2 regions of the Canibacter zhoujuaniae genome follow, and region 2 is predicted to be linked to the other one. Evidence: riboswitches for the same ligand, from Rfam matches in the RefSeq annotation. Region 2 holds a riboswitch; the other holds the start of a gene.
What was found. Region 2 has a riboswitch for S-adenosylmethionine ahead of HCR00_RS03885 (LLM class flavin-dependent oxidoreductase). Riboswitches for the same ligand answer to the same signal wherever they lie in the genome.

Region 1 (10,250 bases), on a different contig from region 2:
GCCTCCCTCGCTGGGGTGCCGGTGCTAACTCTTGTTGGCCAAACCTTCGGCTGGCGCATCGCGCTCGGCGTAATAGCCGGTGTTTTTCTGCTCGCGGTGATTGCTATCGCCGTTACTGTGCCAGCGCAGGAAACTCCGGCACATGCGCCGCTCACATCGCAATTCCGGGTGCTTACAAAACCGCTTTTGTGGCTTGCTTTTATCGCAGCGATGTTGGGCACCGCCGGGTTTTTTGCGGTGTACTCATATATTTCACCGCTGGTAACAGATGTCGCGCAGCTTGACGCGCACTTAGTTTCGGCAACCCTCGTATTGGTCGGCCTCGGTCAAACACTCGGCAGCCTGACCGGCGGCAGGTTAGCCGATATCAATAAACGCTTCTGGATGCGCATTGCACTGCTTGCTTTCCTCACCGGCTGCGCGATTGTTGCTTTTGGCGCACACAATCCACTCATCTTGGGCGCAGGTGTTTTCGTGATGGCGTTTTCTAGCGGCGCCTGCAGCCCGATGGTTGCAGTATGGATGATGGATATAACTCCTGAATCACCGGTGATCGGCAGCTCTCTGATGCATTCAGCATTCAACGCAGCGAACGCTCTCGGTGCCGCCGGCGGCGGTCTCATGGTCGGCCTCGGGTTCGGCTTTAACTCACCCGCATTCTTAGCGATTGGGTTTACCGCTTTAGGGTTATTGGCGCTGCTGTTAGCGCAGCGTGTGCAGCGTCACTTAGGTGTTGCAACAGCACCTATTCAAACTCTGAATCAAAGCTGATTCTTTTCGCTTATAACCCCGCAAAGATCCACGGCTTTTTCGGAAGTTTCGCATACTCGAAGCGTGAAATTAGTTGTGTGGCACTAACCACTTCACCGGGTTTACTAAGCCCCAAAGATTCTGCCATTTTAGAGAGCACCTCACTAGGGTTGATCCCCAACTCAAGCAGCTCTGCCAGGGTGACAGCGCCATCACGTTTAGCTAAGCGCTGACCCTGTTTGTTTAAAACCAGCGGCACGTGTGCATATTCAGGAGCTTTTAGACCGAGCAGATCATAAAGCACGAGCTGTCTCGGAGTGCTCAGCGCAAGATCCTCTCCCCGCACCACCTGATCCACTCCCGCTGCGGCATCATCAACCACGGTTGCAAGATTATAGGCGTAGGTGCCGTCACCACGTCGCAATACGAAATCATCAACAGAGCCTGTAACTCTGCCGAGCAGCGCGTCTGTAAACGAGCGCTCTTGGGCCGGTGCTGGTGTGCGCAGACGGAGTGCCGGGTTGCGCCCACCAAACTGCTCCTGCTTGTTCGCGATCTCTGCTGCACTCAGGTTGCGGCAGGTGCCCGGATACGCTCCCGGCGGTGCATGCGGCGCGGTGGGTGCTTGCAGAATATCCTTACGCGAGCAGAAACACTCAAACACTAATCCGGCTGCGGTAAGCTTCTCAACCGCTGCAGCATAGCTTGCGGATCGATCCGCCTGCCACACAGCAGGCTCATCCCAGTCAAGCCCAAGCAGTTTTAAATCCGACAGCTGTGCTGGCCCTGCGCCGGCATCTCTATCGCGATCGAGGTTATCGATCCGCACTAAAAATTTACGGCCGGTAGAGCGAGCAGCAAGCCACGCCACAAGAGCCGTGCTCAGATTACCGATGTGCAGGCGCCCGCTTGGACTCGGCGCATAACGCCCCGCACCTCGCCCAATAGTTTCCATAACTCCAGATTACGCGGCAGCCTGTTTTAACGCAGCTATTTTGGGGGTGTGCTCCCACGTGAACTCGGGCAGTTCTCTGCCAAAGTGACCGTATGCGGCTGTCTTTGCATAAATCGGGCGCTTCAGCTTTAGCTCATCAATCAGAGCAGCCGGCCGCAAATCGAATGTGCGCTGCAGGGCTTTCGCAATCTCTTCATCAGAGATAACACCGGTGCCAAAAGTGTCAACGTAAAGCCCAACCGGCCGCGCCTTACCGATCGCATACGCCACCTGCAGCTCTGCTCGCTCGGCAAGCCCCGCAGCAACAACATGTTTTGCAAGCCACCGCATCGCATACGCGCCTGAGCGATCAACCTTTGATGGATCTTTGCCGCTGAACGCACCGCCGCCGTGTCGTGCCGCTCCCCCGTAGGTATCAATGATGATTTTACGTCCCGTCAGACCGGCGTCTGCTTGCGGGCCACCAACAATAAACGAGCCTGAGGGGTTAACGTGTAATTTTAACTGCTCCAGATCTAGGCCGGTTTCGTGCAGGATCGGCGCAACTACGTGATGTGCAGCCGCTTCCCGGATCTCATCTTGGGAAACATGTTCAGCATGCTGGGTTGACAGCACAACAGTGTCAACCAGCTTTGGCACACCATTTTCAAGCCCTAAAGTCACCTGGGTTTTACCGTCTGGTCGCAGCCACTCTAGAACTCCAGTTTGACGCACCTCTTGCAGGCGCGCAGCAAGCGCGTGCGCGATAGTGAGTGCTGGCGGCATTAGTGTCGGGGTTTCGTTTGTTGCGTAACCGAACATTATCCCCTGGTCACCGGCCCCCTGCAGGTCGAAAGGATCCTCGGCTGTCGCACTGCGCTGTTCGGCAGAGACTGAGACGCCCTCGCCAATCTCAGGCGACTGCGGCGCAACAAAAATTTGCACCTCACAGTTTGCAGCATCAAGGCCGTATGCGGGATCCGTGTATCCGATCTCTCTAATAGTTTTCCGCGCGATTGCCTCAAGGTCGATACCTGCGTTAGAGCTCACCTCGCCGGCGATCACGATCCGACCGTTACCGGCCAGCGTTTCGACAGCGACACGGCTTGTGGGATCCGCACCCAAGTAGGCATCAAGTATGGCGTCACTGACCTGGTCACACAGTTTGTCAGGGTGACCGGCGGTGACAGATTCGGAGGTGAAGAGCTGCATTTCATCTCGCTTTCGTGGTTGTTCATTGCTTGCACGCACGAGATGAGCAGATATTCATTGTCTTGCTGCACCGTGTGCGCCGGTTCTTACCCTGGGACACCCGGAACAATGAGCTCGGGTTGTCGTGCAGCCAGCCAGGTACTGTAAGGCTGCAACTCTTGAACTGTTGAAAGCGTAACAGATTTTTACAAAAACCTCGACACGCCCCCCCTTACGCTGGAAGGCTTGTTGCGCTTATTCTTAAACAATGATCGAAGTTGAAAATCTAACTAAAACGTACGGCAGCAAGAAGGCGATTGCCGATCTCAGTTTTTCGGTTCCGGACGGGCAGGTAACTGGATTTCTCGGCCCAAACGGCTCCGGCAAGTCAACAACGATGCGTTGCATGCTTGGGCTGGATACCCCCAGCTCTGGTTCTGTCAGATTTACGGGCGCAGTTGACGGTAAAAGCTACGATTCTGATTTCTCGAAGTTGCCTAATAAATCGCGAGTTGCCGGCGCTATTCTCGACGCCAATTGGTTCACACCCAAACGCTCCGGGTATGGGCATCTGAGTGTACTGGCTGCGAGCGGCGGGATACCGCAGTCTCGGGTTGCTGAGTGCCTCGATCTCGTAGGCATGACAGCGGTCGCGAAAAAACCTATGAAAAGCTACTCGCTTGGCATGAAACAGCGCATCAACTTCGCTGCTGCACTGCTGGGAGACCCGCAGCATCTGCTCTTGGACGAACCTGTTAACGGCCTCGACCCCGAGGGTGTGCGCTGGCTGCGTGATACGATCCGCTTCCTCGCCTCCCAAGGGCGGGCTGTGCTGGTGTCTTCGCATCTTCTGAATGAGATGCAGCTCACCGCAGATCGACTGGTTGTAATCGGCCGCGGGCAGCTGCTTGGAGAATATTCCATGCAAGAATTCCTCGCCGGTAACGCTGCGGTTATTGTCGAGTGCCCAGAACACGTGCGGCTAACCGCCTTATTGCAAAATGCAGGATATCGAGTTAATACGAGCTCTAAAGCTGCTTCCCAAATTGAGGTTGAAATCTCTGAAGAGCAAAACGAAGCAGCAGCGCGTGCAGATATCGCCGGCCTTGCACTCGCCAATGGGCTTCCCATCACACAGCTCTACACACAAACGGTCGGACTTGAAGAAACATTCCTAAAACTAACCGGCGCCTCCCAAGAGTATTCAACTGCGCAGGTAGACGGAGGCCAAAACTAATGAACAATCTAATGAACGCAATTAAAGCTGAAGTTATTAAACTAGCGTCTCTGCGCTCCACCATTCTGTATACAGTTTTGCTAACTGGCAGCCTCTACGGGCCGCAGGTGCTTTCGGCGGTGTTTGCCGGAGAAGACAGTGTTGAAACATGGGGATCTATCTTCACCACATCATCTTTTATCTTCGCGATCATCGCAGCGGTGTTTTCTGCTTCTAGCGTTGGAGGCGATATTTCGTCCGGTCTTAACGCTCATGCATTCCTGACTCAGCAAAAACGTTGGCAGTGGTTGTGCGCCAAAGCTGTGACTGGATTTACGTTTCTGACACTGAATCTGCTGCTCGGAGTTGCCTTGAGCTTACTGGTTATTTGGATCGCCCCAAACGTTAGATTTGCTGATAGGGGTTATGGCGAAGCACTTGCCGCAATTTTGCCAATTGTTTTGATGTGGGCTGCAAGTTTCGGCTTTTCTGCCCTGTTCAGAAGTCTTGTTTCAGGCATGACGATTACGCTGGTCTACTACATGGTTATCGAGAGTCTGCTGTTCACGGCTGCGGTTTACATAGAAGCGCTGCACCCTCTTGCTAAGGTGCTGGCGATCCCACGAACGCAAGACATTGCTGCTTATGTGGACAACTTCGCTGCTGTAGAGCCTGGGTGGAGCGTCGACTCGCCTGCTCCGCTGTGGTACAACATTGTTGTTTTGGCCGCATATATTGTAATTCCGCTGGTGCTGGGCTTGATTAGAAACCAAAAGTCAGATGTTAAATAACAATTTGATTATTTGCGGTTATTTACGACGATTGCGGCTCTAGTATAGCTGTACGCACTTACATCCGTACAAAGGAGTAGACAGCAATGAGCTTCAAAAAGAGAGCGCTGCCAACAATCGCGATTCTCGCTTCATCACTATTGGTGCTCAGCGGTTGTGGTTCACAGAACAACGCTAGCAGCGCCGCCGATCTCGATTATGACAAGCTACCTTTAAACCAGTTTTTTAACGAGATCTACTCAGCCAACGATTACGATGCCGATAAGGCATACGAAACGCTGGTTAAGGCGGAGGAAAAAATTGCCTCATGTATGCAGGATCAGGGTTGGGATTACACACCGAACCCACCAAAGCGTGAGGATTTCAGTGACGATTACAGCTCTTCTGATGATGATTTATCGTACGACTCAAGAGAGTATGCGGAAAAACACGGTTACGGCATCACCGAAGTTCCGGGCGGCTTAAATGACGAAGATATTGACGGCGCCCAGCAGGTAGATCCCAATCAAGACTATGTAAACAGTCTGAGTGACTCAGAACGGGACGCATACTACGAGTCACTGCAGGGCCCTTCGCTTACTGAAGAGCAAATGGCTGCGATTGAAGCTGGCGAGGCAAGCTGGGATGATTACGACCAGGGCTGCTACGGCAGCATAAGGCATGATGAAATGTCACAGGATCCTATTGGTGCGCTGCAGGATGATCCTGAAATCAAAGACCTGCTTGAGAAAATAGGTGAACTAGCTAACTCTGAGTATGACAAAACACACGCTGACTACCCCTTCCACGATCTCGACCGAGAGCTGTCTGACTGTCTAGCAAAAGCGGATGTTGGGTTAGACAACTTAGGTGACCAAAGTGCGCAAGATATTCTCTGGGAGGAATACAACGAGCTAGCTGCTGCATCTGATGATTCTGGCGAGACCAGTTCTGCTTCGCCGGAAGAGTTAGAGGCCTTTAAAAAGCGCGAGCGAGAGGTTGCCGTTGCTGAGTGGGATTGCAAGGAAAAGATCGGGTATCACAAAAAACACTACGATATAACGTTTGAGCGGCAGACCCAATTCGTCAACGAGAATAAGGCGACTCTCAACCGTGTAACAGCTCTCGTCAACGAGAAGAACTCGAAAAGCAAGTAACGCGACAGGGTAGATTTCTGATGATTGATAACGAGCAAGCGCCTGAGCTGGATACCAACACCACTAACGAAGATACAAATACCACTGATGAGGATGCCAGCACAGAGCCCACCACGAAATCTAAAAAAGGTCTCAGCGGTTCAAAACTTGTTGCAGTAATTGCCGCCGTAGCTCTTGCCTCACTTCTGGCGGGTGTGCTCATAATGCAGTTTATTGTGTCACCTGCAGAGCTTGCTGCACGCAAAGAAGCCCCCGAGGCCGGCCCGATCAGCGCGCCTATCGAACTTCGGAAGATAGAGAACAAGATCATCACTCGCGGTGAAATATCATTCGCTGATGCGGTTGCTGTCGAGTTAGACACAGCCGGCAGCGAAGAACGCCCTATCATAACCGGAAATCTACCCAAAGTTGGTGATCTCTTAGAAGCAGGCACTCTCGCACTTGAGGTTGCGGGTCGGCCGGTCGTAGTGTTACCGGGCGAGCTGCCTGCTTACCGCACTCTCAAAGTCGGGATGCAGGGGCCTGATGTGCTGCAGCTGAAACAGGCTCTTGCATCGCTCGGGTATGGCGTTGGTGATGTTACTAGCAATCTGTTCGACGCTGCGACTTCTGAAGCGGTCGCCGCACTGTACCGCGATCTCGGTTATAAGGCACCGGACGGCGGGCTCGAGGGGCGCAAAACTATCCGCGATCTCGAACGGCAGTATTCAGAAGCACAGGACGTAGAGCCGGTTGACCAGGGGCTGCTGCGCGATATTGAGGAACAGTACCGCCTTGCTGTTGAAGCAAATATGGTCTACCTGCCGGCTTCGGAAGTTCTCTATCTAACTGATCTGCCGCGTCGTGTCGATGAGCTGCGAGTGAAGCGTGGCGATGTTTTGAGCGGTTCCCCCATGAGTGTCTCAGGCGCGACTCTGTCAATCACCGGCACAGTGAGCAAACAGGATGCAGAGTCAATCACCGTCGGCTCGACCGCAACTTTTGTGCATCGCGGTAAAGACTACACAGCCACTGTGAAGGAAGTGCGCAGGGGGTCTGCAAACACCGAGAATAAAGATGAGGGATCAGAGGGCGATAAGAACTCCAACAGCGGTGACTCTTCCGGCCGCTATCAGGTCGTGCTAGAGCCGCAAGGTTTGTCTGCTGAAGACGTAACCGAGCTGCGCGGTAACAACGTGCGCGTTACGATCCCCATCGCTGCCACAGAGTCTGAAGTGTTAGCAGTGCCTGTTGCGGCGGTGACAGCAGGATCAGGCGGTGAAGACCGCATCGAGCTGCTCATCTCGAAAGATAAAGGCGGGATGGAAACCGCTTTAGTCGAGGTCACCACCGGTCTCGCCGCTGAAGGATTTGTAGAAATTTCAAGCACAGACAAGCGCGTTAAAGAAGGCGCTAAGGTTGTGGTGGGCCGCTAATGAACACCGTGAGCACGGTTGGAAACCCCGACTACGATGGGCCAATCGCGATGCTTGACGATGTCACCCGACTGTTTGCCGGTTCACCGCAGGTGCTCGCGCTGCGCGGAGTTAATTTACGCATTGAGCGCGGTGACTATCTGGCAATAATCGGCCCTTCCGGGTCTGGCAAGTCTACGATGTTGAACACGCTCGGGCTGCTTGACCGCCCGAGCACCGGCACCTATTATTTCGAGGGGATTAACACCTCCGAGCTTGCCGACGATGATCGTGCGGCGCTGCGTGGTGAAGCAATTGGTTTCGTGTTTCAGTCTTTCCATCTGATGCCGAAAAGAACGGTGCTTGAAAATGTAATGCTGGCAGGCACCTATGCCGGGCGCAATCGTGCAGAGCGTGAAGAACGTGCCCGGCAGGCTTTGAAACGCGTCGGCTTACAGCACCGTGTAAATTTCTACCCGACAACACTCTCTGGCGGTGAGCGCCAGAGAGTGGCTATCGCCCGTGCGATTGCCAATGAGCCGCGCTTGCTGCTAGCCGATGAGCCAACAGGAAATCTCGACCGGCGAAATTCTGAACTCATCATGGAGCTGTTTGCAGAGCTCGGGGCATCCGGGCTCACAATAGTCATGATTACCCACGATTCTCATGTGGCTGAGGCCGCCCAAAAACAGGTTCGGATAGCCGATGGCCTGCTTACGGAGTTAACATGAAAAAAATTCGCCTCAAACGGGATCGTAAAGCCAAGACCCCTCGGCGTACTGTGCCGCGCATTAGTGCCCGTGATTTATTTCACGAGAGTTTTGAGGGTGTTGGTGCCCGCCCATCACGAATGTTTATAACTCTGCTCGGCACGGTTCTCGGTATTGCCTCATTAGTGGCAACAATCGGTTTTGCGCAAACAGCCAGCGGTCAGATTGCGCAGCAGTTTGATTCACTCGGCGCAACGCGCGTCACTATTGAGCCGAAGCGCTCTAACAGTAATTCTGCAGGCGGTAGCGGCACGAAGCAAGCAACTGCTGTAATTCCTTGGGATGCGCCGGCTAGAGTTGCGGATCTTGCCGGGGTAACCACATCTGCAATAATTACCGACGCGCCAGAAAACACTCCTGTAAAAGCTGTTGAAATTGCTGATCCCGCTGAACTTCAGCGTGTTCCACCACGCATTACAGCTGCCTCACCGTCACTTTTAGATGTGGTTGCCGGTGAAATAGAAACCGGTCGTTTTTTTGACGCCGGTCACGATGCACGCGGTGATCGTGTGGCTGTGCTCGGGGCAAAAGCGGCTGAACAGCTGGGTATCAACCGAGTTAACAATCAATCAGCGATTTTTCTTGACGGCAACGCCTACACTGTCATCGGAATTTTGAAGAGCGTAAAAGTGCGGGAAAATCTGCAGAACGCTGTTATTGTGCCGCTCACAACCGCTCGTCATGACTTCAATATGGGTGCCCCAAGCAACTTTGACATTCGCATAGATCTTGGTGCCGGCGAAGTGGTTGGTCGGCAAGCCCCTATTGCACTCAACCCGAACTCCCCCGACGGTTTCAAAGTTGGTGCGCCGCGTCTTGCAAACGCTGTGCAGGAGGGCATTGAATCAGATATCAATGTGCTCTTTGTCGCTATTGGTATTGTTGCGCTGATTGGTGGCGGAATAGGCATCGCGAACGTAACACTGCTGTCGGTTTCAGAACGGCGTGGTGAGATTGGTTTGCGCCGCGCTCTCGGCGCCAGGGCTCGTGATATCGCTGCGCAGTTCATGTTGGAGTCGCTCACCACCGGATTACTGGGCGGTCTGATCGGCGTTGTGGTTGGTATTCTTGCGTTAATCGGGGTGTGTGTGGTGCAGCAGTGGACACCAATTTTGGCCGCCTGGGCTGCGCCTATCGGAGTGCTTGTTGGTGCGCTGGTGGGTTTGATTGCTGGCACCTACCCAGCGCTGAAAGCAACAAAAATCGAACCGGTTGATGCGCTGCGCGACAATTAACTTATTTGCGGTTCTATGAAACTGATATAGGCAGAACCAACGATGATTGATACCGCTGCTATGCAATAGACGGCACTTATCCAAAACGCTGCTGTGAGGAACGGATCAATCGGGTTGTGCTCTCTCCGAGCGGTTCTTAGTTTCTTTATTGTCAAAAAAATTGTCACAAACCCAACCAAAAATGAGAGTACAAACAATACTACATTCTCTCTGCGATCATTTTCGATATCACGGCCTATATAACCCATTTCCTCTTCTCCATTCGTATCAAGGTAGGTTGTGTGAAAATTCTAATAGCCTTTAATTCACGCTTTTATCCACGCGTCCGGTGAATGGATTGCTCGAAATGGCAGAAACCTCTGTTGTAACAGTTGGAAATTCACTTCTTAGCATCTTTGCTAACGACTCAAGATATATAAACTCACTCGCATAGTGTGGCAGATCCAACAGTGCTGGCACGGCAAGCGCATTAGCTCGCGACTCGATATGCTCAAGTGCCGGGTGATGGCGCAGATCTGAGGTGATGTATGCGTCGACATCAAGCTGAGAGACAGTCTCGAGCAGTGAATCGCCAGCCCCCGGGCAGACCGCGATCCGCCCCACTTCACGGTCACCCGAGCCGGTATAAAGCACACCCTGCGCTGTCGCAGGAACAATGTCTGCGATCTGCCTCGCAAGCCCAACAACCGTGGTTTTCGCGGGCAAATCTGCCACAACCCCCATTCCGAAAAGCTTGGAATCCCCCACCGGCTCGTTTGTCTGCGGCGCGACGAGCGGTGCAGCATTTTTAAGCTGCAGGGCATCAATCCAGGCGCCAACCGTGCCCGCACGGG
Region 2 (10,250 bases):
GCCGTCAGAGCCGAAAGTGCGTGGATCTTCAGCGTAAATCTTAGAGAGAGCGTAGTCGGAGAGGTAAGAACCGTAAACGGTTACGTTATCAGCGCCGACATCTGCACCGTTAGGTGAGTAGCGCGGAATGAGACCGCCGGTCCAGCCGGTTGGAGCAACAAGCTTCGAGAGCTCCCAACGGATTTGACCTTTAACCTGGCCAGCACCGTCAGCTGCCGGGGTTGCTTTGACAGCGTCGAGGTTGTGCATGGCGTCATTCTGAGGCTTGAGGCCGTAACGAATGTGTGCACCGGTGACGATGTCATTGCCGATACCAGCATGCACCTCAGTGTCGTATGTATAGGTTGGAGGGCCAAACTGGCCGTTCATGTAGTTTGCAAGCTGCGTCAGATTGCCCTTGTCAGGGTTATCTGCCCAGACGCGCCACTTTTCGCCCTCTGGGAGGTTAGGATCTGCATCAAAATGGTAGGTCTTACCTGCAGCGGTGGTGAAGTCAGCCAGTTTGATGAAGTACTCACCGGCTGCGTTGGTTGTGGTGGTGTAAATAGGGGAGACAGTCCCGTCTTTTTCCTTCCACTGAGCGTAGACGCGCACACCTTCAAGAGGGATCGCGCGCATTTTCGCGTCGTTTTTGCTGTCTACCGCGAAGCCACCATAGCGCTGCACAAAAACCTGACCTGAGATGGTCTGGCTGCCGTCAGAGTTTGATGGGGACTCAATGGCATCAGGGTATTTAGCAGCCTGACCGCTGTAGGTGTAGCGCTGCTCATCAGCGCCTGTCTGATAGACGTTGTCAGGGTTGAAACCGGGGTAGCTTACCCCGACCTCGGCAGGATTATCAGGGGAGGAAGCGTAAGCAACTCCCCCGGCGCCCACACTGAGGCTTCCAACCACTAAAGCAGCTACACCACAGGTAGCTGTGAGCTTCAGGCGTGAAAAACGCCATCTGCTCGAAGAATAATTATTTTCCCTCATCACAGATGAGATCCTTTCTTTAATCGGGGGTGGGGGCGTCGCGAACCAAATACGGGCACACTTCTGCCCCATGCGGGTAGCGACTCGTACCAAGTAAACCAGTTTTCGGCTCTGTCTGCAAATGATCAACTGAGACGCTTCGGGGGGGGGGGGATCACTGCAATTGCCACCCTTGTAGATAGCGCTATTGCAGGCTTTTTACCGGGCAGCGGTGCGGATCTACGCCCTGTAGATTAGCGAACTACTGGCCTTGGGCCGCAGCCTTCTCAAGCGCCAGTTTAAGGAAGTCGCGCGCCGGAGTGTCAGCCGCAGAGGGCTTACCCGCGTAGGCGCCGCGGTACTTGGCAGCAGGGTGGCGCTCGTCCACATACTTGTTGCCCGCACCAAAGAGGCTCTCACGCAGGGTTGAGCCCTCGTAGGTGGTGCGGTAGCGGCCGCGCTTCTGCAGTTCGGGAACGACAAACTCTACGAAATCCTCGAAAGAGCCGGGGGAAACATGGTAGGCCAGGTTAATGCCGTCCAGGCCGCCCTCATCAATCCATTTTTCCAACTCATCTGCGACGGTTTGGGCAGAACCCACCAGAACCGCGCCCATGCCGCCGGTGGCACAGTGCTCGGCGATGTCCTTGCGGGTCCACTCCTTCTCCTTGTCCTGCAGGGTGAAGGGGGTCAGGAATGACTGAATAGACTCGGTTTCAACGTATTTGAGAGCCTCGTCCTCATCGAACTGATCCAAATCAACGCCGCTCCAGCCGCCGATAATGCCTTGAGATGCCTCAATGTCCTGGTACTTAAGATATTCGGCATATTTGGCCTGAGCCTTCTCGTCTGTCTCGTCTACAACAACGGAAAGCATGGCCAGAATCTTCACATCATCGCGCTTACGGCCGGCCTTCTCGGTTGCGTTGCGGATGCGCTCGGTCAGCACCTTGGTCAGGTGGGGGCGCAGGGCGGTAATAAAGATAGCTTCGGCGTGCTGGCCCGAGAAAGCCTGGCCGCGCGAGGAGGCACCGGCCTGGAAAATAACGGGAGTGCGCTGCGGGGAAGGTTCGGTCAGAGCGATACCGGGCACCTGGAAGTATTTTCCCTTGTGCAGAATAGGGTGAACCTTTGAGGAATCAGCAAAGATGCCTTTTTCGCGGTCGCGGGGCACAGCGTCGTCTTCCCAGGAGCCCTCCCACAGCTTGTAGCAGACATCGAGGAACTCTTCGGCAATCTCATAGCGCTCATCGTGGTCAATCTGACCGGGCAGGCCCTGGTTTTCAGCAGCAGACTGCAGGTAGGAGGTCACCACGTTGAAGCCCACACGACCACCGGTCAGGTGATCTAGGGTGGAGTAGGAGCGGGCCAGAGTATAGGGCTGGTTGTAGGTGACAGCGGCGGTAACGCCAAAGCCCAGGTGCTCGGTGACAGCTGCCATAGCAGAAATCTGCAGGAAGGGATCGCCCACAGGAACCTGGGCGCCATCATTCAGCACGGGAGCTACGGAATCTTTGTAGACATCGTAGACGCCGACCACATCAGCGATAAAAATTGCGTCAAACAGACCCTTTTCGCACACCTTAGCTAGGTCTGTCCAGTATTTAATGGTGTTGTACTCATCAGCACGGTTGCGGGGGTGACGCCACAGGCCAAAACTCTGGTGGCTGGGAGTGGTCATATCAAAAGCGTTGACGACAATGCGCTTCTTCTCGGTCATAGCGCCGGGCCCTTTCACAGCTGGTGGTTAGCCCTCCGCGCCCGTGCTGCCACCGGTGCCCTTACCCAAGGTAAAAGCACCGAGCTTTCGCGAAGGTGGCGCCTGGTTGCGCCGTACTTGCATTCCTGCCTGATCCTCATCTGGGGCACCCCGCTACGGGAGAGGGTTGCCGCCCAACTAGCCAGAGCTTGATGTTGGGACTCTTGATCTCGAGATTTACTGTAGCCCACACAGCCCACTAGAGGAGCTTATGTTTCACTTTGTTACGTTCGCTGACGAAGTTAGCCACCCCTCACCGATTGGTCCGGCAGAGGTTACCGCCGACCATATGAGCGGAGCATCTGCGCAAGTAAGGCGGTCATCTGCCGAGTATAAAGCGGAGGTGATAGTGGAGCGGGTGACGAGAATCGAACTCGCGCTCTCAGCTTGGGAAGCTGATGTTCTACCATTGAACTACACCCGCAATCTGCGTAGGACGCAAAATCTAGGGTATCAGATAGTAGAAATTCTGAAATAAAATTTTATGCCGCCCGGTGTGTGGAGAGCATGGAGTGTGGTGTTTGAGAAGTGCCGAAAACTCGGCCCAGAGCGGCACTTCATCCGATGAATTGCGCGCAACTTCCGCGTAAGTACGCGGAAAAATACTTCATCAGATGATGATGCGCTTGGCCTATGCCATGCTCTATGGTGATTGGTATGACAGCGTTTTCTCAGGAAGTAATTCAGGCAGTGCTAACGCACATGAACGACGATCACAATGATGACTGTTTGCTCATTGCGCGAGCATTCGGATACCCTGACGCAACCGAAGCAAAAATGGTGGGCCTTGACACTAACTCCGGCACTTGGCGGGTTGTGAACCCGGCTGGTGAGCACCAGCTGCGCGTTGAGTGGCCGTGTGGCGTGATTAGTGAGCGTGCAGAAATCCGCCGGGAAATTGTTGCGCTATATGAAGAGGCCTGCAAAAAAACCGGCACTGCGCCGCGGGGCAGCGAAACTGCTAGCAGCGAAAACCCGCACGCAGGCGGTTATAGTGCGCCGCACGGCCACCACGGTGGTGGCAACCACGGCGGTGCCCACCACGGTCACCCGGGCAAAAAACAGCCCGCGCCGCTGCCAGACGATGCTCCTTTTTCGGCGGTTGTGCGCCATCGCAGCTGGGGCTTCCACTCAGATAGTGAGGGTGCGAGCTTTATGGCAGATATTATGCGTGGGCAGGCGCCGCTGCAGGACTACATCGACCTTGTCGCACAGCACTACTATATGTATGCCGCGCTCGAAGAGGTAACTACCCTGCTCGCGCAGGAAGACGCTACCCGGCCGTTTATTTCTGAAGAGCTGCTGCGCATGAGTGCGCTCGAAGCAGACTTAGAGCATCTGATCGGTGATGACTGGCGCGAGAAGATTGCGCCGGTGCCAGCGGTTACCGAATACACAAATCGGATTCGTAAATGCGGTGCAGAAGGCTACCTGCCGGGCATCGTCGCACACCACTACACCCGCTACCTCGGCGATCTGTCGGGTGGGCAGATGATCGCGAGGCGGATGCGGAAGCAGCACGGCTTCGAGCATGCGGGGGTTGAATTCTATGAATTCAATAGCATCCCAGACCTTGACGCCTTTAAGAACGAGTATCGTGCAAACCTCGACGCCCTCGGGGAAACGCTCGATGCGGCAGGGCACGAAAGGTTCCTCGATGAGGTGCGGATGGCCTATGAGTTCAACACAGCCGTGTTTAACGACCTGGCAGCCGTTAAAGCGGAAGCAGTAACCCGCGCTACTAGACGTCACGCGACGCTTTAATCGCCGAGCGACAGCTGTGTGCGCATAAACCTTTGCACATTCTGGTCGACGATAACATCACTCGGCTTTAGCGGCCTGGTGAGATAGAGCCCCTCGATTGAGCGCACACGGCTTAACGCTACATAGGTCTGCCCGGCGCTAAAGGCTCTAGGGCCGAGGTCAACAATCGCTCTATCGTATGTGTGCCCCTGCGATTTATGGATCGTGACGGCCCACGCTAGCCGCAGCGGGAACTGTTCAAACTCCGCCGCAACTTCGCGCTCGAGTTTGCCGAGTTCTGCGTCGTAGGTGTATTGAAACCGCTCCCAGACGGTTGGCTCAACCTCGTGCTCCTCGTGGTCAATCTCAACCCAGACGTTACCGGCGATGCGCGATACAACACCGATTGTGCCGTTAACCCAGCGCCCATCGGGATCGTTGCGTAAAAACATCACCTGCGCCCCCACTTTCAGCTCTAGGGTTTCATCGGCGGGGAAGGAGTGCTGCTTAAATTCGCCTGTAATCTCTGCCCGTGCCTTTAAGGTGCGCCCGGGCAGCTCAGCAAGCCGTGCGGCATTAATACGATTCACTGTGGCGTTTGTGGTTGCGAGGGTTATAACGCCGGTAGCGGGTGCCGGGCGACAGCCTGCGGCGTTTATTTCTTCCGCCATATCTGCGGTTACCCGCCCCTCACGCAGCGCCGACAGAATCTCTTTAAAGCGCCCGTCTTTTTGGCGGTGCACCTCATTCAATTCGATAACTGACACTGCAGCTGTCTCCCACACCTTGGCGTCAAAAAACCAGAGCGAACGGTAGGTGTCTTTCATATATGCGCGTTCGTGTTCGTCACGGGGCACCACGGGCGGCAGCTGATACGGGTCGCCGAACATCACAATCTGGCACCCACCAAACGGGTCAAAGGGTTTGCGCCGCGCGAGACGGAGGGCGCGATCGATGCCGTCCATCAGATCTGCCGAAACCATCGAAATCTCATCGATCACCAGCAGCTCAATAGCTGCGAGCATCTTTTTTAAGTCGCGACTCTGAGTTAGCTCATGATCGGCTATAACCCCCACGGGCAGGCGCAGCAGCGAGTGAATTGTTTGACCGCCGACGCCAAGCGCAGCAACACCTGTCGGGGCGCAAATCGCTATTTGTTTCGACGTGTGTCGCGCAAGGTGCTGCAGCAGCGTCGATTTGCCGGTGCCAGCCTTGCCGGTAATGAAGAGGTGCTCGTTTGACAGTTCGATACGCTCAAAAACCGCTTGCTGCGCGGCGCTGAGTTTCACCTTCTTTTTGCGAGCCACGTCTCTCCTTAGTTGCAGGCCATTCTTAAATGCTATCTTTCTAGTTTGCGGATCCGCGGTAGGGCTTGAAACTTCAGTGGTTTTTCGCGCGATCCGCACCATTTCTGAGAACCAGCTTAAAGTTGAGTCAAATTCGCTCAACTTTTGTGAATCTGGCTTGACAAGTGGTGTGCCGCACGTAAACTTGAGTGTGTAAGGCTCAAGTCTGTGAGCCGTTTCGACAAAAGGAGAAAATATGTCACGCGCAGTAGGCATTGACCTCGGCACTACAAACTCAGTAGTTTCAGTTCTTGAGGGTGGCGAGCCAAAGGTAATCGCGAACGCTGAGGGCGCTCGCACAACACCATCAATTGTTGCCTTCACAAAAGACGGTGAAGTGCTCGTCGGTGAAACCGCTAAGCGTCAGGCGGTCACAAACGTCGACCGCACCCTCGCTTCGGTAAAGCGCCACATGGGCACCGACTGGACGATCGACATCGACGACAAGAAGTACACCCCGCAGGAGATTTCCGCGCGCACGCTGATGAAGCTGAAGCGCGACGCTGAAACCTATCTTGGTGACAAGGTGACAGACGCCGTTATCACCGTCCCCGCATACTTTAACGACGCAGAGCGTCAGGCAACCAAAGAAGCCGGTGAGATCGCAGGTCTGAACGTGCTTCGCATTGTGAACGAGCCAACCGCTGCCGCGCTCGCATATGGCCTTGACAAGGGTAAAGAAGACGAGCTGATTCTTGTTTTCGACCTCGGCGGCGGCACCTTCGACGTCTCACTGCTCGAAGTTGGTAAGGACGACGACCTCTCTACCATTCAGGTGCGCGCAACCAGCGGTGACAACCGACTCGGTGGTGACGACTGGGATCAGCGCATCGTAGACTGGCTCATCAACCAGCTCAAGAGCGCATCCGGGGTTGATGTTTCAACCGACAAAATTGCGCTGCAGCGTCTGAAGGAAGCCGCTGAGCAGGCAAAGAAAGAGCTGTCAACCTCAAGCAGCACCAACATTCAGCTGCCATACCTCTCACTAACTCCAGAGGGGCCGGTAAACCTGGACGAGACACTGACCCGTGCAAAGTTTGAGGAGCTCACCAAAGACCTGCTCGAACGCACTAAGAAGCCGTTTAACGATGTTATTGCTGAAGCTGGCGTGAGCGTAAACGACATCGCCCACGTTGTGCTCGTTGGTGGCTCAACCCGTATGCCAGCAGTGACCGAGCTCGTGAAGCAGCTGACCGGCGGCAAAGAGCCAAACAAGGGTGTAAACCCTGATGAGGTTGTGGCTGTTGGTGCTGCGCTGCAGGCGGGCGTGCTAAAGGGTGAGCGCAAGGATGTGCTGCTTATCGACGTCACCCCACTGTCTCTCGGTATTGAGACCAAGGGCGGCATCATGACCAAGCTCATCAAGCGCAACACCGCGATCCCAACCAAGCGGTCAGAAACATTCACCACCGCAGAAGACAACCAGCCATCGGTTTCGATTCAGGTTTTCCAGGGTGAGCGTGAATTCACCCGCGACAACAAGAACCTTGGCACCTTCGAGCTGACAGGGATCGCACCTGCGCCGCGTGGTATTCCACAGATCGAGGTAACCTTCGATATCGACGCGAACGGTATTGTGCAGGTGAGCGCGAAAGACAAGGGCACCGGCAAGGAGCAGACGATCACCATCTCGGGAGGGTCTAGCCTGTCACAGGAAGACATCGACCGCATGGTCAAGGAAGCTGAAGAGCACGCAGCTGAAGATCAGAAGCGTCGCGAAGCAGCTGAGAACCGCAACAGCGCAGAGCAGCTTGCATACTCAGTTGACAAGCTCATCTCAGAGAATGAAGACAAGCTGCCAGAAGACGTGAAGTCTGAGGTTTCAGCAGACCTGAAAGCGCTAAAGGATGCGCTCGCAGGAGATGACGACGACGCTGTTAAGACAGCAGCAGATAAGCTCGCAGAGAGCCAGACCAAGCTCGGTCAGGCAATCTACGCCGCAGCGCAAGAGGAAGCGGCCGCTGAGGGTGCTGCTGAGGGCGCAACTGACGAAGACGTAGTCGACGCAGAGGTTGTTGACGACGAGGGAGAGCAGAAGTAAATCATGACTAATGAGGAACAGCGCCCAGAGGGCGAAGAGGTTCCTCAGGCTGAGGGGCCGGCGGCAGACGCTACCGGCCCTGCGGCGCATGAGGAACAGACAGCAGACGGCGCAAACAGTGCTGACTTTACGGTTGCAGACATTCTCGACGCGGAACAGACCGCTGAAGCAAAAGCAGCGGGCGCACAGACAGCAAACGATGCGGCAGAGGCAGTAGCTGACGAAGAAGCCGCAGATCCGCAAGAAAATCCGTATTTGGAGGATCTGCGCCGCCTCACCGCGGAGTATGCAAACTACCGCAAGCGCACCGAGGCGAACGCTGAAATCGAGCGCGACCGGGCAAAGGCGAGCATCGTGCTGTCACTGCTGGGTGTGCTCGACGACTTCGATCGGGCAGAGCAGCACGGAGACCTGCCGGAGGGCAGCGCCGTTGCCGCTATCGCCCAGAAGCTGCGCACAACGCTCGAGAAAATGGGGCTGGTTGCTTTCGGCGAAAAAGGAGAGCAGTTTGACCCGCAGCAGCACGAAGCAATTGCGCAGGTGCCTGTGCCCGGGCAGGAGCCAAACACTGTGCTTGATGTTGTGGAGCGTGGCTATCGCCTAGGAAACGTTGAGCTGCGCCCCGCAAAAGTAGCGGTGGTGGCTGCAGATGGCTAGTCAGGATTGGTTAGAGAAAGACTTTTATAAAGTCTTAGGCGTCGATAAAGACGTTTCAGATAAAGAGCTAACCAAGAAGTATCACAAGCTGGCGCACAAGTACCACCCGGACTCAAATCCGGGCGATGCGGCGGCCGAGGCGAAGTTTAAAGACATCAGCGAAGCATATTCGGTGCTGTCAGACAAACAGCAGCGGCAGGAGTACGATCAGATTCGCGCGATGGGTGCGGGCGGAGCGCGCTTCAGCCAGGGTGCCGGCGGCTTTGAGGATATTTTCGGCGGCATGTTCGGCGGGGGCGCGAGGCGCGGTGCTCCAAACGGCTCGACGAGCTATGAAGACCTGTTCAACATGTTTGGCGGCGGAGGTGGCGGAGGTTTCGGGTTTGCGCCGACTCCGGGGCGCGATATTGCGGCCAACACCACGGTGAGTTTCCGCTCAGCGGTTGCCGGTGACACCATTACGCTCAACACGCAGCACGGCCAGATAAAGGTGCGGATCCCCGCGGGTATTGCCGACGGGAAAAAGATCAAAGTGCGCGGCAAGGGCGAGCCGAGCCCGAACGGCGGGCCGGCCGGCAACCTGGTGCTAACTGTGAAAGTGCGCCCGCACCCGGTGTGGGAGCGCGACGGAAAAAACCTGCGGGTGAAGGTGCCGATCACCTTTACTGAAGCGGTTTTCGGTGCCACTATCGAGGTGCCAACTCTAGACGGCGAAACCGTGAAACTCAAGATCGCACCGCACACTCCGAGCGGTCGCGTGCTGCGCGTTAAAGGCCGCGGCATCGCTGCTGACGGTGGCACAGGCGATCTGCTGGCAGAGGTGCAGGTGGTTGTGCCATCGCACTTAAGCGATGAGCAGGAGCAGGCACTTGCGGCTTTCCGCGAGGTTGAGCCAAAAGAAAACCCGCGTGACGATCTGCTCGCGCGCGCGAAAGCCTAAGCGAGGTGTTGTTGGATGGCTGACGAACGCATGAATCGGTATTCGCCGATTTTCCCGATCGCGCAGGCCGCTGAGCTCAGCGACATGCATCCGCAAACTCTGCGGCAGTACGACCGGATCGGCCTGGTCAGCCCGCAACGCACCAGAGGTAACACCCGGCGATACTCACTGCACGATATTGAACAGCTGCGCCAGATTCAACAGCTCTCTAACGAGGGCTTGAGTTTGGAGGGTATTCGCCGGGTACTCACCCTGCAAAATGAGGTTGGGCGCCTCGAGCAGCGCGTGCGAGAGCTTGAAAGAGCGCTGGCCGATGCGGTGGTGGGTAGTGAACGCCGTGTGTTTGCAGCCGGTACCGGCGGAGAGGTTGTGAGCGTCAGTCGCGGCACACGCGTGCGCAGAAAAACTGAATTAGTGGTGTGGCGACCCCAGCCTAGGCTCTAGACTGTAACAGTTATGACTGAAACCCGCACCGAGCCGTTGAAAATATTAGTAGGCTGTGACACTTTTACACCAAACATTAACGGCGCCGCCCGTTTTGCCGAGCGTTTAGCTGCGGGATTAGTGGAGCGGGGTCACGATGTGCACATCGCTGCGCCGGCAGCCACTTTCACAACCCACGGCCGCTACCGAGAGGTGGTCGAAGGGCAAGAGATGACAGTGCACCGTCTGCCTTCCTGGCGGCTTTTGATGCATGAGTGGGTGCGCTTTGTGCTGCCCTGGCGCGTTGACCACTATGTGCGGCAGTTGCTTGATTCTGTGCAACCTGATGTGATCCATATTCAGTCGCACATTATTATCGGTCGTGCA

Region 1: another riboswitch for S-adenosylmethionine. It lies ahead of metK (methionine adenosyltransferase); the one in region 2 lies ahead of HCR00_RS03885 (LLM class flavin-dependent oxidoreductase).

What each region holds. Positions count from the first base shown of each region.
Region 1 covers NZ_JAAIJZ010000001.1:301,667-311,916, reverse strand. Annotated here, with positions in the region: gene HCR00_RS01455 (MFS transporter) at 1-771, shown strand, start outside; gene gluQRS (tRNA glutamyl-Q(34) synthetase GluQRS) at 782-1,705, opposite strand; gene metK (methionine adenosyltransferase) at 1,715-2,896, opposite strand; SAM riboswitch class IV at 2,917-3,060, opposite strand; gene HCR00_RS01440 (ABC transporter ATP-binding protein) at 3,144-4,112, shown strand; gene HCR00_RS01435 (ABC transporter permease subunit) at 4,112-4,882, shown strand; gene HCR00_RS01430 (hypothetical protein) at 4,969-6,018, shown strand; gene HCR00_RS01425 (peptidoglycan-binding protein) at 6,039-7,433, shown strand; gene HCR00_RS01420 (ABC transporter ATP-binding protein) at 7,433-8,143, shown strand; gene HCR00_RS01415 (ABC transporter permease) at 8,140-9,417, shown strand; gene HCR00_RS01410 (Nif3-like dinuclear metal center hexameric protein) at 9,718-10,250, opposite strand, start outside.
Region 2 covers NZ_JAAIJZ010000002.1:2,264-12,513, forward strand. Annotated here, with positions in the region: partial or broken gene HCR00_RS03880 (YPDG domain-containing protein) at 1-975, opposite strand, end outside; gene HCR00_RS03885 (LLM class flavin-dependent oxidoreductase) at 1,217-2,635, opposite strand; SAM riboswitch class IV at 2,783-2,883, opposite strand; tRNA gene HCR00_RS03890 (tRNA-Gly) at 3,064-3,137, opposite strand; gene HCR00_RS03895 (biliverdin-producing heme oxygenase) at 3,371-4,477, shown strand; gene HCR00_RS03900 (ATP-dependent DNA helicase) at 4,474-5,763, opposite strand; gene dnaK (molecular chaperone DnaK) at 5,999-7,843, shown strand; gene HCR00_RS03910 (nucleotide exchange factor GrpE) at 7,847-8,500, shown strand; gene HCR00_RS03915 (DnaJ C-terminal domain-containing protein) at 8,493-9,440, shown strand; gene HCR00_RS03920 (heat shock protein transcriptional repressor HspR) at 9,456-9,884, shown strand; gene HCR00_RS03925 (glycosyltransferase) at 9,897-10,250, shown strand, end outside.